Regions from separate parts of the Bacillus sp. NEB1478 genome, predicted to be linked through region 1. Evidence: riboswitches for the same ligand, from Rfam matches in the RefSeq annotation. Region 1 holds a riboswitch; each other region holds the start of a gene.
The links. A riboswitch is a leader RNA that binds a small molecule or an ion and turns the genes downstream of it on or off. The one in region 1 is predicted to bind lysine.

Region 1 (4,471 bases):
CGGATCAGCCAGGTTGTTATTTGATGAAAAACGAATTCGGTAAAGTTATTTATGTAGGAAAAGCAAAGGTATTAAAAAATCGTGTAAAATCATATTTTTCTGGATCACATGATGGAAAAACACAGCGATTAGTCAGCGAGATTAAAGATTTCGAATACATCGTTACTTCATCAGAGATGGAAGCTCTTGTATTAGAGATGAACTTAATCAAAAAGCATGATCCTCGATATAACGTAATGCTTAAAGATGATAAGAGTTATCCTTATTTAAAAGTAACCTCTGAGAAGCAGCCCCGGTTACTATATACACGCAAAGTAAAAAAAGATGGCGGCAAATACTTTGGACCTTTTGTAAATGCCTATGCGGCTCAAGAAACAAAAAAGCTTCTTGATCGAATTTTTCCTCTTCGAAAATGTGATACGATGCCAAAAAGAGTTTGCTTATATTATCATATTGGTCAATGTTTAGGTCCATGTGTTTATGATATTACACCTGAACAAAACAAAGAGATGGTCAATGAGATCGTGAAATTTTTAAGCGGCGGTTACCAAGAAGTGAAGAATGAGCTATCTGAAAAAATGCTAGAGGCCTCAGAAGCACTGAATTTCGAACGGGCAAAAGAGCTTCGTGATCAAATCCGCCATATTGAAGCAGTGATGGAAAAACAAAAAATGATGACAGCAGACCTTGTGGACCGAGATGTTTTTGGATATCACTTTGATAAAGGATGGATGTGTGTTCAAGTATTTTTTATCCGTCAGGGCAAGGTGATTGCAAGAGATATTTCTGTTTTTCCTTTTTACGGAGAAGCGCATGAAGATTTACTTACATTTATCGGTCAGTTTTATTTGCAGAAGAATCATTTACTGCCTAGAGAAATCTTATTGCCGCAGCCTGTAGACGCTAATCTTATTCAGCAGCTTTTAAATGTAAGAGTTTTGCAGCCTAAAAAGGGACAGAAGAAGGAACTCGTTGAATTAGCAACTAAAAATGCAACGCTGGCACTTAATGAAAAGTTTGCATTAATTGAACACGACGAGGCTAGAACAGTTAAAGCAGTTGAAAATCTTGGAGAGAAAATGGGGATTGCTCCTCCATATCGAATAGAAGCTTTCGATAACTCGAATATTCACGGAACTGATCCTGTTTCAGCGATGGTTGTGTTTATTGACGGAAAACCATATAAAAAAGAATATCGAAAGTATAAAATTAAAACAGTCGAAGGTCCTGATGACTATGCATCTATGAAAGAAGTAGTCAGAAGGAGATATTCAAGACTTCTAAAAGAAGAAGGGGAACTTCCGAGTTTAATACTTATTGATGGTGGAAAAGGACAAATCGCCGCTGCTCAGGACGTATTGGAGAACGAATTGAATTTGTTCATACCGGTAGCGGGTCTATCAAAGGACGAAAAACACCGAACTTCACAGTTATGGTTGGGTGATCCGCCGCAAATGATTCATCTATCTAGAAATAGCCAGGAGTTTTATTTACTTCAGAGAATTCAAGATGAAGTACACCGATTTGCTATCACATTTCATAGAAAAGTACGATCGAAAAGTATGTTCGAATCTTCCTTAGATGGTATTGCGGGTATTGGTGATAAACGTAAAAAATTACTTCTTCGTCATTTTGGATCCTTTAAGAAAATGAAAGAGGCTACAGTTGAAGAAATCCAGGAAGCCGGAATTCCAAGGGCAGTTGCTGAAGAAATTTCCAAGACACTCCAGTCAAATGAGTAGTTGCAGGACTACGTTAACTTTGTTAAAATAAACCCAACTTTATAAATATGCCATGCTTCAATAGAAGTGATGGTAGAGGAGCAAAAACCAATAGTAGACCATCTGAAGAGAAGAAGCTCTTTTGAGGGTGGAGGAAAGGGGATTTTTGCCGAAGTGTAATTGGACTTCTTACCTTTTATGCTGGACCTGTATTGAATAAATACAGGGCTGTCACACAAGTCCCCCCAGGATTTGTGTGGAGAACTATCTCACTAGGGGAAACAAACTTGGCTTGCTACGGATACAGCAACAATAGGGTTTTTTCCTTATTGTTGCTTTTTTGTTTCTAATCTGGAGATAGAATTCACATCAGGAAAGGATTGGGAGAAAATGGGGAGAATCGTACAAAAGTTTGGCGGTACGAGTGTTGGGTCTGTTGAACGGATTCAAAATGTCGCTAAAAGAGTTATAAATGAAGTAGATAATGGGAATGAAGTGGTTGTCGTTGTATCGGCAATGGGAAAGACAACTGATGAACTTGTGAGACTAGCGGGAGAAATCAGTCCTAATCCATCAAAAAGAGAAATGGATATGCTCCTTACTACAGGTGAGCAGATTACAATTGCTTTGTTAACGATAGCCCTCCATCAGCAAGGGTATAAAGCACAGTCATTAACTGGCTGGCAAGCGGGTATACAGACGGAAAATACATTTTCAAATGCGAGAATTCTAGATATTGACTCTAAACGGATAGAGGACTTACTGAAAAGCGGACATATAGCTGTAGTTGCCGGTTTCCAAGGGGTTATCTCTGAAACGAATGATATTGCAACATTAGGCAGAGGCGGATCAGATACTACAGCTGTAGCTTTAGCTGCAGCACTAAAGGCTGATCGATGTGATATCTACACGGATGTTACAGGTGTATTCACAACAGATCCGCGTGTTGTAAAGACCGCGAGAAAAATCCCATCCATTTCTTATGATGAAATGCTGGAAATGGCTAACTTAGGAGCGGGAGTACTGCATCCGAGGGCAGTTGAATTTGCTAAAAATTATCAAATTGCGTTAGAAGTCAGATCCAGTATGAGTGATGAACGTGGAACATTAGTTGAGGAGGAATCATCTATGGAACAAAACTTAATGGTAAGAGGTTTGGCGTTTGAAGGAAATATAACGAAAATTACTGTTTCTAACATGCCGAATAATATTAACTCACTCTCTGATCTATTTACTATTTTAGCAAGTAATGGAATAAATGTTGATATCATCATTCAAAATGTAATGAATGAAGAAAAAACAAATATTTCTTTTTCGATTGAAACAAGCGTATTGTCAGAAACCCAAGAAGTATTGGCAGGGTTTCAGGATAAATTAGGTTTTGAATCAATTAGCTATGAGAGTGGTCTGGCAAAAGTATCTATCGTCGGTTCAGGTATGATTTCGAATCATGGAGTTGCCGCAAAAATGTTCAAGGCTTTATCAGATCAAAACATTTTGATAAAAATGGTCAGTACTTCAGAGATTAAAGTTTCTACAGTAGTGAAGCAGGATGACATGGTTAAATCTATTGAAACACTGCATGATATTTTTGAATTAGACGCACGTGTACCTGTTCAAAATTCGTGAGCTGAAAAATGAAAAGTTAGATCCGAAAAAGGCGTAAAATAATGCCTTTTAGGGTCTTTTTTTCTTGTTTCATTTATATTATCCTAGATTCGGACTTTATTACGCTTACCTATTTGCGATTTGCCTATGAATGATAGAGCAATCGCAGGGTAATCCAACGGAAATAGATTATAATTCAACGAGATTTGCCCATAATCCAACGAGTTTTATTCAAATACTCCCGAAATGACAAAAGTGAACAAAATTCGACAAATCCACAAAAATATCAAACCATGATAATAAAAAAAGAGGCATGACCGCAAAAGTTATTATACTTTTGGGTCAGCCCCTTATCAATCAATCGTATCCTTTTTATCCCACTGTACAGTGAAAGAAATTTTATTTCGTTTGATAGATTCTAAAGCTTCTGTCGTGCACTTTTTTTGCAGCTGAATTTGTTCAGCGAGGAAACCTGCTTCTAAACTAAAGGTTTGATTATGAAAATTCTGCAATCGCTGTTCAATGAGTGAAGAGTTTAAAGAAAAGACCATTTCGCTGCTTGATGCCTCGATCATTTCTAGTGTGCCCCATGCTGCTTCATTGAAAAAGGCGTGTACTTCTTCCATTGTATGTAAAGGATATTTTCTGGCTAGATGTCTGCCAGCCCAATATAGAATATTTCTTTCTTCCTTACCAAGAAGTTCAGGTAACAAATCGCTACGAAGTAATTCATAGGCAAATTGCGATACGGAAGCCTTTTCGACAGGTGCGGTTTCTTCGTTTGTTTTTTGCTTAAACATTCTGCATCCCTTCTTTCTATATTTTATTATAACGGGTATAGGGATCAAACTCTACAGCAACAATCGGAAATTGTCGAGAATGTTAGTTAGAAAAAACGTTGATGTACCAATAAAATATCCTGATTTACTTGTTAGCGTTTTCTTGACGGTGTCAAACGATGGGAGTAAAATGGACATGTTGCTAGTTGATTAAACGTATTGTTTTAAAATTCATCCTCTTAAAAGAGGAAACTAAAACGCTTACACGAGAGATGGAGAGAAACAACAGATTAGCAGCCAAAAGAGGCTAAATATGAAGGGGGCAAGAAAATGGCTGGCAATAAAGATTTTGTCAACAGAAGG
Region 2 (4,471 bases), 460 kb from region 1:
TATCGATAAAAGCGGCTTGCCTGACTTGGAAACTGGCAGAATAAATGGTGACACGGTTTATATATTAGACGAATTAAATTTACCGTTTGTAATTGGGATGGGTGATATAGGGAAAATGGCAGGTCATGATTCCGTGGAAAAGGGAGCTCCTATTACGATGAAAGCAATCAATCTAATCTTAGAAAGGAGTAAAGGACATGGCAAACACAAAAAAGAAAACACCAATTAGTAAAGACATACATGAAAATGAGAAATTTTTAAAAGAACGGCTAGGTATCGGAGTAAGTTTTGATGTTGGTGTAAGGAAGATCTTTGTTTTAAAAAAAGAGCTGCAATTATACTATTGTACCGGTTTATGTGACAGTGAATTTATTATCATGATCTACAGGGAACTCATGGACATGGATCATGGTCATCGTTCTCCGTCAAAAGTAAAAGATCTTGTACATAATCATCTTGCTCATCAGCAAGTGGAACTCACAAAATCACTTGATGAAGCGGTTGACAGAATGCTGTCTGGATTGATTGTTATTTTTGTAGATGGTGAAGAAGAAGCATTCATTATCGATGTCAGAAGTTATCCTGGGAGGTCACCTGAAGAGCCCGATATCGAAAAAGTGGTACGTGGTTCTCGTGACGGCTATACTGAAAATATTATCATCAATACGGCTTTAACTAGAAGAAGAATTCGTGACGAGAGGCTTCGACATGAAATTTTACAGGTTGGTGAACGATCAAAGACAGATGTATGTATCTCTTATATTCAGGATGTTGCTGATCCGGGTCTAGTGGAAACGATTAAAAAAGAATTAAACGGTATTGAGATAGACGGTATTCCGATGGCGGATAAAACGATTGAAGAATTTATTGTTAAACAAGGCTGGAACCCCTTTCCGCTTGTCCGATATACAGAAAGACCGGATGTTGCCGCACAGCATCTAATGGAAGGCCATGTGCTGATTATCACTGATACTTCTCCAAGCGTCATTATCGCACCTACTACCCTTTTCCATCATGTGCAGCATGCTGAAGAATACAGGCAGACACCATTTATAGGTGCATTTTTAAGATGGATCCGCTTCAGCGGTATGATTATGTCGATTTTTTTAGTACCGATGTGGTTATTGTTTTCCATGCATAAAGGATTACTGCCTGATTTTATTGATTTTATCGGTCCAAATAAAAAAACAAATATTCCATTATTCGTGCAAATTATCTTTGCAGAAATAGGAATTGATATATTAAGAACTGCAGCTATTCATACACCTAGTGCCCTTTCAACAGCTATGGGATTAATCGCAGCAGTTTTGATCGGACAGATTGCGATTGACGTAGGTTTGTTTGTCCCGGAAGTCATATTATACGTTTCGATAGCTGCAATAGGTTCTTTCTCTACGCCAAGTTATGAACTGAGTGTTGCTAATAAAGTAATTAGACTTGGGTTAATCTTACTTGTCGTCTTATTTAATGTTCCGGGATATATGATAGGAATTACGGTTTTCATATTGTACTTAGGTACAATAAAAAATTTAAATACTCCTTATCTTTGGCCGTTCATTCCATTTAATCCGAAAGCTTTCTTGCAGATTGTTATTCGAGTAGCTGTTCCATTATCCAAAAGCAGACCCAGTATTTTACATCCTCAAGATCAGAAAAAACAGCCAACAAATTAGATGGCTGGTTGCCGAGAATAAAAATATGTGATAAAATTCATAACTAATTCAATATTATGCCTCATATGAGGTAGAGGCGCAAAACGAATAAGTAGCATATGGAGTTTATGGAAGACGATGAAATATGACGAAAGGTCAATTTGCCGAAGTGTAAAAAGAGATCCATTTCTTTTTATGCTGGGTCATTGCTGAACAAGCAATGGACTGTCACTACAATTGTAGTGGAGAGCTATTCCGACTGAGGGTACGGTTAATGACAGCCTGCCTTAATTGCGGCTGTCTTTTTGTATTGTCGGGATTGAAGTCTCCAGCAAAATGGAGAGGGGAAAGAGTCATGAATTTACATGGTACAGCACAGGTAGGAGAAAATGAACATCTTTGGATCGGAGGAGCAGATACCGTTGAACTGGCTAAAAAATACGGAACTCCACTTTATCTTTATGATGTTGCACTTATAAGAAACAGAGCAAGAGGCTTCAAAAAAGCTTTTGAGGAAAAAGGTATCGGTTATCAGGTTGCTTATGCGAGCAAAGCATTTTCATCAATTGCTATTTTTCAGTTGATGGAGCAAGAAGGATTAAGTCTGGATGTAGTTTCAGGTGGAGAGCTTTACACCGCACTCAAAGCTGGATTTCCTGCAGAAAGAATCCACTTCCATGGCAATAACAAAAGTCCTGATGAACTGGAATTTGCTCTTAAATCTAATATTGGGTGTATTGTGGTGGATAACTTTCATGAAATCCAACTATTAAAAATGTTATGTAAAAAGCTAGATCATAAAGTGAATATACTGCTTCGTTTAACACCTGGCATTGAAGCACATACACACGACTATATTATTACTGGCCAAGAAGATTCAAAATTTGGCTTTGATTTAGGAAACGGTCAGGCAGACAAAGCTTTACAGGAAGTAGTAATGAATAGTGATTATTTAAACGTTTTGGGGATTCATTGCCACATTGGATCACAGATTTTTGAAACTGAAGGATTTACTTTGGCAATTGAAAAACTGTTCAGTCATTTTAAGACTTGGGAAAATGCTTATGATTATTTTCCAAAAGTAGTGAATCTTGGCGGTGGATTTGGAATTCAATATACTTCTGAAGATACACCCCTTAAACCAGAACAATATGTTATGTCGATGATTGAAGAAGTTACAAATCAAATGAGCAAGTTTAAAAAGAAAAAAATGCCTGAAATATGGATTGAACCAGGAAGGTCGCTTGTAGGAGATGCTGGTACAACGATCTACTCTATTGGTTCTCAAAAAGAGATTGAAGGTGTTCGCCATTATGTTTCTGTTGATGGCGGAATGACGGACAACATTCGTCCAGCACTTTATCAGGCGAAATATGATGCTTATGCAGCAAACAAAATGAATGAAAAACTTACGAATATCGTTTCTATTGCAGGTAAATGCTGTGAGAGCGGAGATATGCTGATCTGGGATTTGGCACTTCCGAAAGTGAATGACTCTGATTATTTAGCTGTTACTTGTACGGGTGCATATGGATACAGTATGGCTAACAATTATAACCGCATACAGCGTCCTGCTGTAGTTTTTGTTGAAGATGGAGAAGAACAGCTAGTAGTAAAACGTGAGACATACGAGGACCTTATCAGACAAGACCTGCCTTTAAAAACGAAGGTTTTTGTGTAAATTAGTTTACGGACATGCCTTTTCACCGTACAATGGTATTTGTAATGAAGTTTAGGAGGTAGTTAACGATGAAAAAAGGTTCAATTGAATTTGAAAATGGCGAAAAAATCTTGTTCGATCTTTATCATGAAGAAGCACCAGGAACAGTAGAAAACTTTGAAAAGCTTGCTAACGAAGGTTTCTATAATGGTGTAACTTTCCACCGTGTTATCCCTGGATTTGTAGCACAAGGCGGAGATCCAACGGGTACTGGTGCAGGCGGTCCAGGATATTCTATTCCATGTGAAACAGAAGGAAATCCTCACAAACACGTAGCGGGTTCTCTATCAATGGCTCACGCTGGCCGTGATACTGGTGGGAGCCAATTCTTTATCGTGCACGAGCCGCAGCCGCACTTGAATGGTGTTCACACTGTTTTTGGACAAGTAACAGAAGGTATGGAAACTGTTTTACGTATTAAGCAAGGCGACGTAATGAAAGAAGTTAAAGTCTGGGAAGAATAAAATAAAAAGAAGAAGGCGCAAACGTGTATTATACACGTTTGCGCCTTCTTTTTAATTCTAAAATTATTTTATCTATTGTATTTTAACGAATACTTAAACACACATTCTCTAAGTTCATATTTAACTCATTTTTTATACCATTTGAAGCAGTGTTTTAGTATATAACTACGAAAAATCAGATTATATCCACGTTAGCACTCCCAATTAGCTCAAACGATTTTTAATCTGCTTTTGCTGGTCTCGTTCCTCAATAACTTGTGTACGGTCTCTTAATTTATGTTTATGAACGATCGTTTCATCAGGATTTCTGTTCAATTCCCAAACTTTGCCCCTTTTTTCTGCTTCCACACAGCAAGCTTCTAATAGTTCGTCAGTTAATGGCAGGATAAAAGTCTTGTAATCAAGACCCTGTTCGATTTCTTTTTTTCTATTTTTTAATTTCTCGAGTAAATGTTCACTATCTATTCCTAAATTGTTTAATGCTGATTTTTCAGATGAAAGCTTTTTGATTCCGCTCGTTAACATTCTTCTTGCACCGTTCATATTTCCTCTTCTCTGATGATAAAGAGCAACAGCGATCTGAATCAGTCCAGGCCATAGGTTCCCAGTCATTCCTTCTTCTTTCCAATGTTCTT
Region 3 (4,471 bases), 630 kb from region 1:
ACTTTCTCTTTCTTGCAAACAATACAGGTACATCCAGGTCTAACCCTGCAAAAACAGCCGGTGCAATACCAGAAGATTCAATTGTTAAAATTTTATCGATATCGTCATTCTTAAACCGATCAGCAAATTCACTGCCTATTTCTTTCATGAATCTTGGATCAATCTGATGATTTAAAAAGGAATCTACTTTCAGCACAGTTGAAGATAATACAATTCCTTCTTCACATATTTTCTTTTCTAAAAAATTCATTGGGCTCACCTCTTATTAAATTTAAGAACTAAAAAACCGGAGGCAGCTTCTCTCTTAAGAGTGAAGCAATCCTCCGGTTAGCATAAACGGAATGAAAAATACCCCAATACACCCTTATGTATTGGGTGATCAGAAATAAATTTGCGTCACTCGTAGTCAAACCCTTAACGGGGGCTTGGTAGAAACTTGCAGGCCATATCCCTGCGATTATACGAGCTTATGAAGTTATGTCACATTATACTGTATAAGGAAAAAAAAGAAAACCTCGAATTGATGAGGTTTTCTTCCGGTAAATTATTTAGCTGTAAAACGATTAAATATTGGATAAACAATAAATCCGAATAAAAATAGCCCAATTCCTAAAGAGAACGTTTTAATATCAGCTGTTCCTGAAATGATGACCCATACCGAGTAAATCATAGCGAACATGGCGATTAGACCATCTCTTACTCTTGATCCTTGCATGAGGTCGTATGTTTCTCCTTTTAAAACAAGTTTTAAGAAGAATATAGCTGAAATTAAATACGGAATAAGATACGCCAGTGTAGCTGAAGTCGTTAAAAACATATAAGCTTCACTGATCGTTCCTGAAATGGTGGAAAAAATAAAGATCTGTGACATGATATTTGTAACGGACAAGGCATTTACAGGGCTGCCGTTCTTATTCGCCTTTCCGAAGAAAGCTGGGAAAACACCTGACTTAGCTGCTTGATAAGGTACTTCTGAACTTAACAATATCCATCCGATTGTAGAGCCAAATAGCGAGATGACAGCCAGCAGTCCCATTAGTGATGCACCTGTATCTCCAATTAAAGCTGATAATACATCAACAAACGGTTTGTCTGATGTCATAAGAACTTCTCTTGGAAGTACATTCATCGTTAAAATCGTTGTGATCATATAAATACTTAGTGCAATTATAAGTCCTACGATCGTTGCTTTCTTAACATCTCTTTGTGAAGCAGCTCTTCCTGATAAAACTACAGCCGATTCAATTCCAACGAATGCCCAAAGTGTGGCGATAGCACCCATCTTAATCTGGCTGCCTAATCCATGAGAAACACCTTGGTCATCCACTACTGCAAAGTAACCATTTGCAAGCAATGTTGATTCAATGGCAAAAAGTGCTGCTGCAATAAAGAGCATAAATCCTATTACTTTTGAAGCAGTGGCAATAAAATTAAGTTTACCAGCAACATTCATGCTTTTTACAAGAATGAAATGAGTAAACCAAAGCAATGCCGTACAAACAATAAAAGTAACTAGTTTACCGAGTTCAATCGGCTGCGATAAAACAGTTGCTACAATTTTGTTGCTCTTCATGATCGGAAAAAATGTAGATAAATACCCTGCAAAGCTTGTAATGATGGCTACGTTGCTTATCCAGTTGGCTACCCAATAACCCCATACCATACTGAATCCCGCTACATTCCCTGCTTTAGGATTCGTGAACAGTGCTCTGGCATAACTTTGAGGTCCTGCTGTTAAATCAGGGCGTCTTATTGACAAAGATCCAAAGACTAGTGCAATCATTAATACACCAAAGCCTGTAACTAACCAAGCTGCTGTAACCCCTAAAGGACTGGCTGTTTGGGCTAATGTACTTGGAAGCATAAATATCCCTGAACCAACCATATTTCCAACGACAAAAGCCGTTAATAACCAAAAACTCCACTTTGTGTTCTTCATGCTGTAAAATCTCCCCCTAAAAATAAAAAAACACACATAGAAAGACCATGCGTGGTTATAGATAGTCCCTCACTAATCCCTGATAGCTCAACGCAGGATATTCCTGCGACAGTTCTGCACTTATTCAATGCAGCCCCAATGTTCCATTAAAGTGGAAAATGAAACATTTCGGCACTAATTCCTTTCAGACTGTTATCACTGGCACCACTTGCCTCAAACAGCTTACTGATAATTAGCGCAACCTCTACCTCACCGAGATTAATGTGAGGATTTATATTAAATTTTCACAACGATAAGTAGAATAACAAATAAATCATATATGAGTCAATGGTATTATTTACTTTTTTGTTTTACCGTATTGAATACTCTTTTACCAATCAACGCATATCCTTTTTTATTTGGATGAAGTTTATCTGAAAAATATTTTTGTTTATCCCTTTGGATAAAGATATCATCCGTTCTAATGTAAGCTGTGTTTTTATGAGATTTTGTTACTTGAATGGTAGATTGATTCCAATCGTTTACCGTTTTGTTTATCGTGTCCATATCAGCCCACTTAACCTTTGGATTGTAGATTCCCAATATATAAATCGTTTTAGGATTTTCTTGATTCTGTAAGATATTTAGTATGTTGTTTAGGTTTTTCATATAAACTTGCTGATTAACTCTTAATTCTTTTTCATTAAAATTCGTCAAATGGTTCGTAGTTTCCAAAAAATCATTTGTACCAATATTAACAAAAATAATATCAGAACTTTTTGCAGAACTTCTAATCTGTTCATTATTTAACTTTTGGAGTAAGTCGGTACTTGTCGCATTTGGAACACCATAATCTTTTACTACCATCGTTTTATTTGTAGATGATTCATATCTATATTTTACATCTCCTATGTAACCATGATCCTCTTCATCTCCTAGTCCATACGCCAATGAGTCTCCAAGCGCCGCTACTTCAACATCTTTTTCGTTCATCGATTTGATTTTTGACCAGCCGATGTCTACTACTGTTGCAAATGCTGACGGAATGTTGAGTGTTTTAGCAAAAGCAAAAACACCTAATAATACGATACATAGACAAACAAGTATGACCACAAGGCCCTTTTTCATTGCTGCATCTCCTGCTTTCTAGTTGTTTATTCTAAGTTTGTATACATTGAATACGATTTAAACGTTCCAACATTATTTTGTACACATTCCTTTTTTATAAGATTTTTAAACAAATACAGCAAAGAAAAGCAGGCTGACGCCAAGTCCTATCCGTCATCATTAGCTGCTCTTATACTTAAAACCTTTATTTGTCACTACGTCGTGATTCATCCGAAAAAAGCAGCTGGAATATCACCAGCTGCTTTGCTTTATTACATATTACTTTGTCAATTCCTGTGAAACTAGATTAGCTACGAGAATATATCTTTTTGGTGATGCACCAATAAAATTAAATGGATAGCAGGTTGAAACGGTTAATGTAGCACGTGGTTTAGGAACAATTACCGTTCGATCATCCTTATCCACGATTCGGACAGTTCTAACTTTATAAGTAAATTTCCCTGCACTAGTCTCAACGACTAATAAATCTCCCTTGCCGACTTCTCCTAACTTTCTAAAAACGGTATCTCGATGGCCAGATAAAACAGAGTTGTCATTTTCTCCTGGCAAAACACTTCCTGAAAAATGACCTACCCCTTTTTCCAGTTCCTCTTCATCTGTACCGTGAAAAATAGGCAGTTTTGCTTCTAATTTTGGTATGAAAAGATTTCCGATGTTTTCCCCTTGTTTCGGACGTGCTTCATACAATGGATTATTAACATTTTTTGAAACCGATTTATGATCCGTTTCTTCAGATGCTTTTTCCTTATTTCCTGCATAAGCTTCACTTGTTTTAAAAAGTAAATAGCCTTTAATAAATTTATAAGCATTCGTACTGGTAAACCATACACCAGACAGAATTAGTAAAACAGAAAGTGAAAGAAGAATAACCTGCTTTTTGCTTCTTTTATTATCTGTATGCTTCATTCATTTAAATTCCTTTAACACGAAAGCGTCTGAATAAAAGAATGCCTGTAAGCAGTAATGCTAGCCCAATGAATGTGTAATCTGCATTGTGCGTTGCAGTTGTAGGCAGCTTTCCGCCTTTTACCGTTTTTACTTGTGGATTAGCTTTAACTGCCAATGGAGCTGTAGTAATGATTTTTTCTGCTTCTTTTAAATCCTTACCTGTATCTTGAATGACCTCAGAACCTAGCATTTCAGCTGTAACTTTAAGATCAGCAAGCAGTTCACCTTTATTGTTGTAGATTTCCATTACTAGATCTCTGCCATTTGTTGAATCCATTTTCATCAGCGCTTCCATTGAAAGAAGTTCTTTTTGCCCATCTGCATTTACAAGATAGTACTTTGTTTCGATTTGGAATAGCTGATGCATTTCGTTAAAGATACTGAATAATTCTGCTACTTGTTCTGCGGAAAGGTCATCAGCCGTTTCAAAATCTTCAAATGACATCATTCTGTCACTAAGTGCTAGCATACTATCAA

Region 2: linked by a shared signal. The riboswitch ahead of lysA (diaminopimelate decarboxylase) and the one ahead of RGB74_RS05985 (aspartate kinase) in region 1 are both predicted to bind lysine.
Region 3: linked by a shared signal. The riboswitch ahead of RGB74_RS09305 (amino acid permease) and the one ahead of RGB74_RS05985 (aspartate kinase) in region 1 are both predicted to bind lysine.

The regions. Positions count from the first base shown of each region.
Region 1 is NZ_CP134049.1:1,250,000-1,254,470, forward strand. Features, by position in the region: gene uvrC (excinuclease ABC subunit UvrC) at 1-1,742, shown strand, start outside; lysine riboswitch at 1,808-1,996, shown strand; gene RGB74_RS05985 (aspartate kinase) at 2,112-3,350, shown strand; gene RGB74_RS05990 (YslB family protein) at 3,683-4,129, opposite strand; gene RGB74_RS05995 (succinate dehydrogenase cytochrome b558 subunit) at 4,439-4,471, shown strand, end outside.
Region 2 is NZ_CP134049.1:1,708,503-1,712,973, forward strand. Features, by position in the region: gene RGB74_RS08380 (stage V sporulation protein SpoVABEA) at 1-229, shown strand, start outside; gene RGB74_RS08385 (spore germination protein) at 198-1,673, shown strand; lysine riboswitch at 1,737-1,913, shown strand; gene lysA (diaminopimelate decarboxylase) at 2,008-3,333, shown strand; gene RGB74_RS08395 (peptidylprolyl isomerase) at 3,402-3,836, shown strand; gene RGB74_RS08400 (DUF309 domain-containing protein) at 4,041-4,471, opposite strand, start outside.
Region 3 is NZ_CP134049.1:1,881,928-1,886,398, forward strand. Features, by position in the region: gene RGB74_RS09300 (xanthine phosphoribosyltransferase) at 1-250, opposite strand, end outside; purine riboswitch at 384-485, opposite strand; gene RGB74_RS09305 (amino acid permease) at 545-1,939, opposite strand; lysine riboswitch at 2,015-2,194, opposite strand; gene RGB74_RS09310 (GDSL-type esterase/lipase family protein) at 2,273-3,046, opposite strand; gene RGB74_RS09315 (class D sortase) at 3,305-3,952, opposite strand; gene RGB74_RS09320 (processed acidic surface protein) at 3,957-4,471, opposite strand, start outside.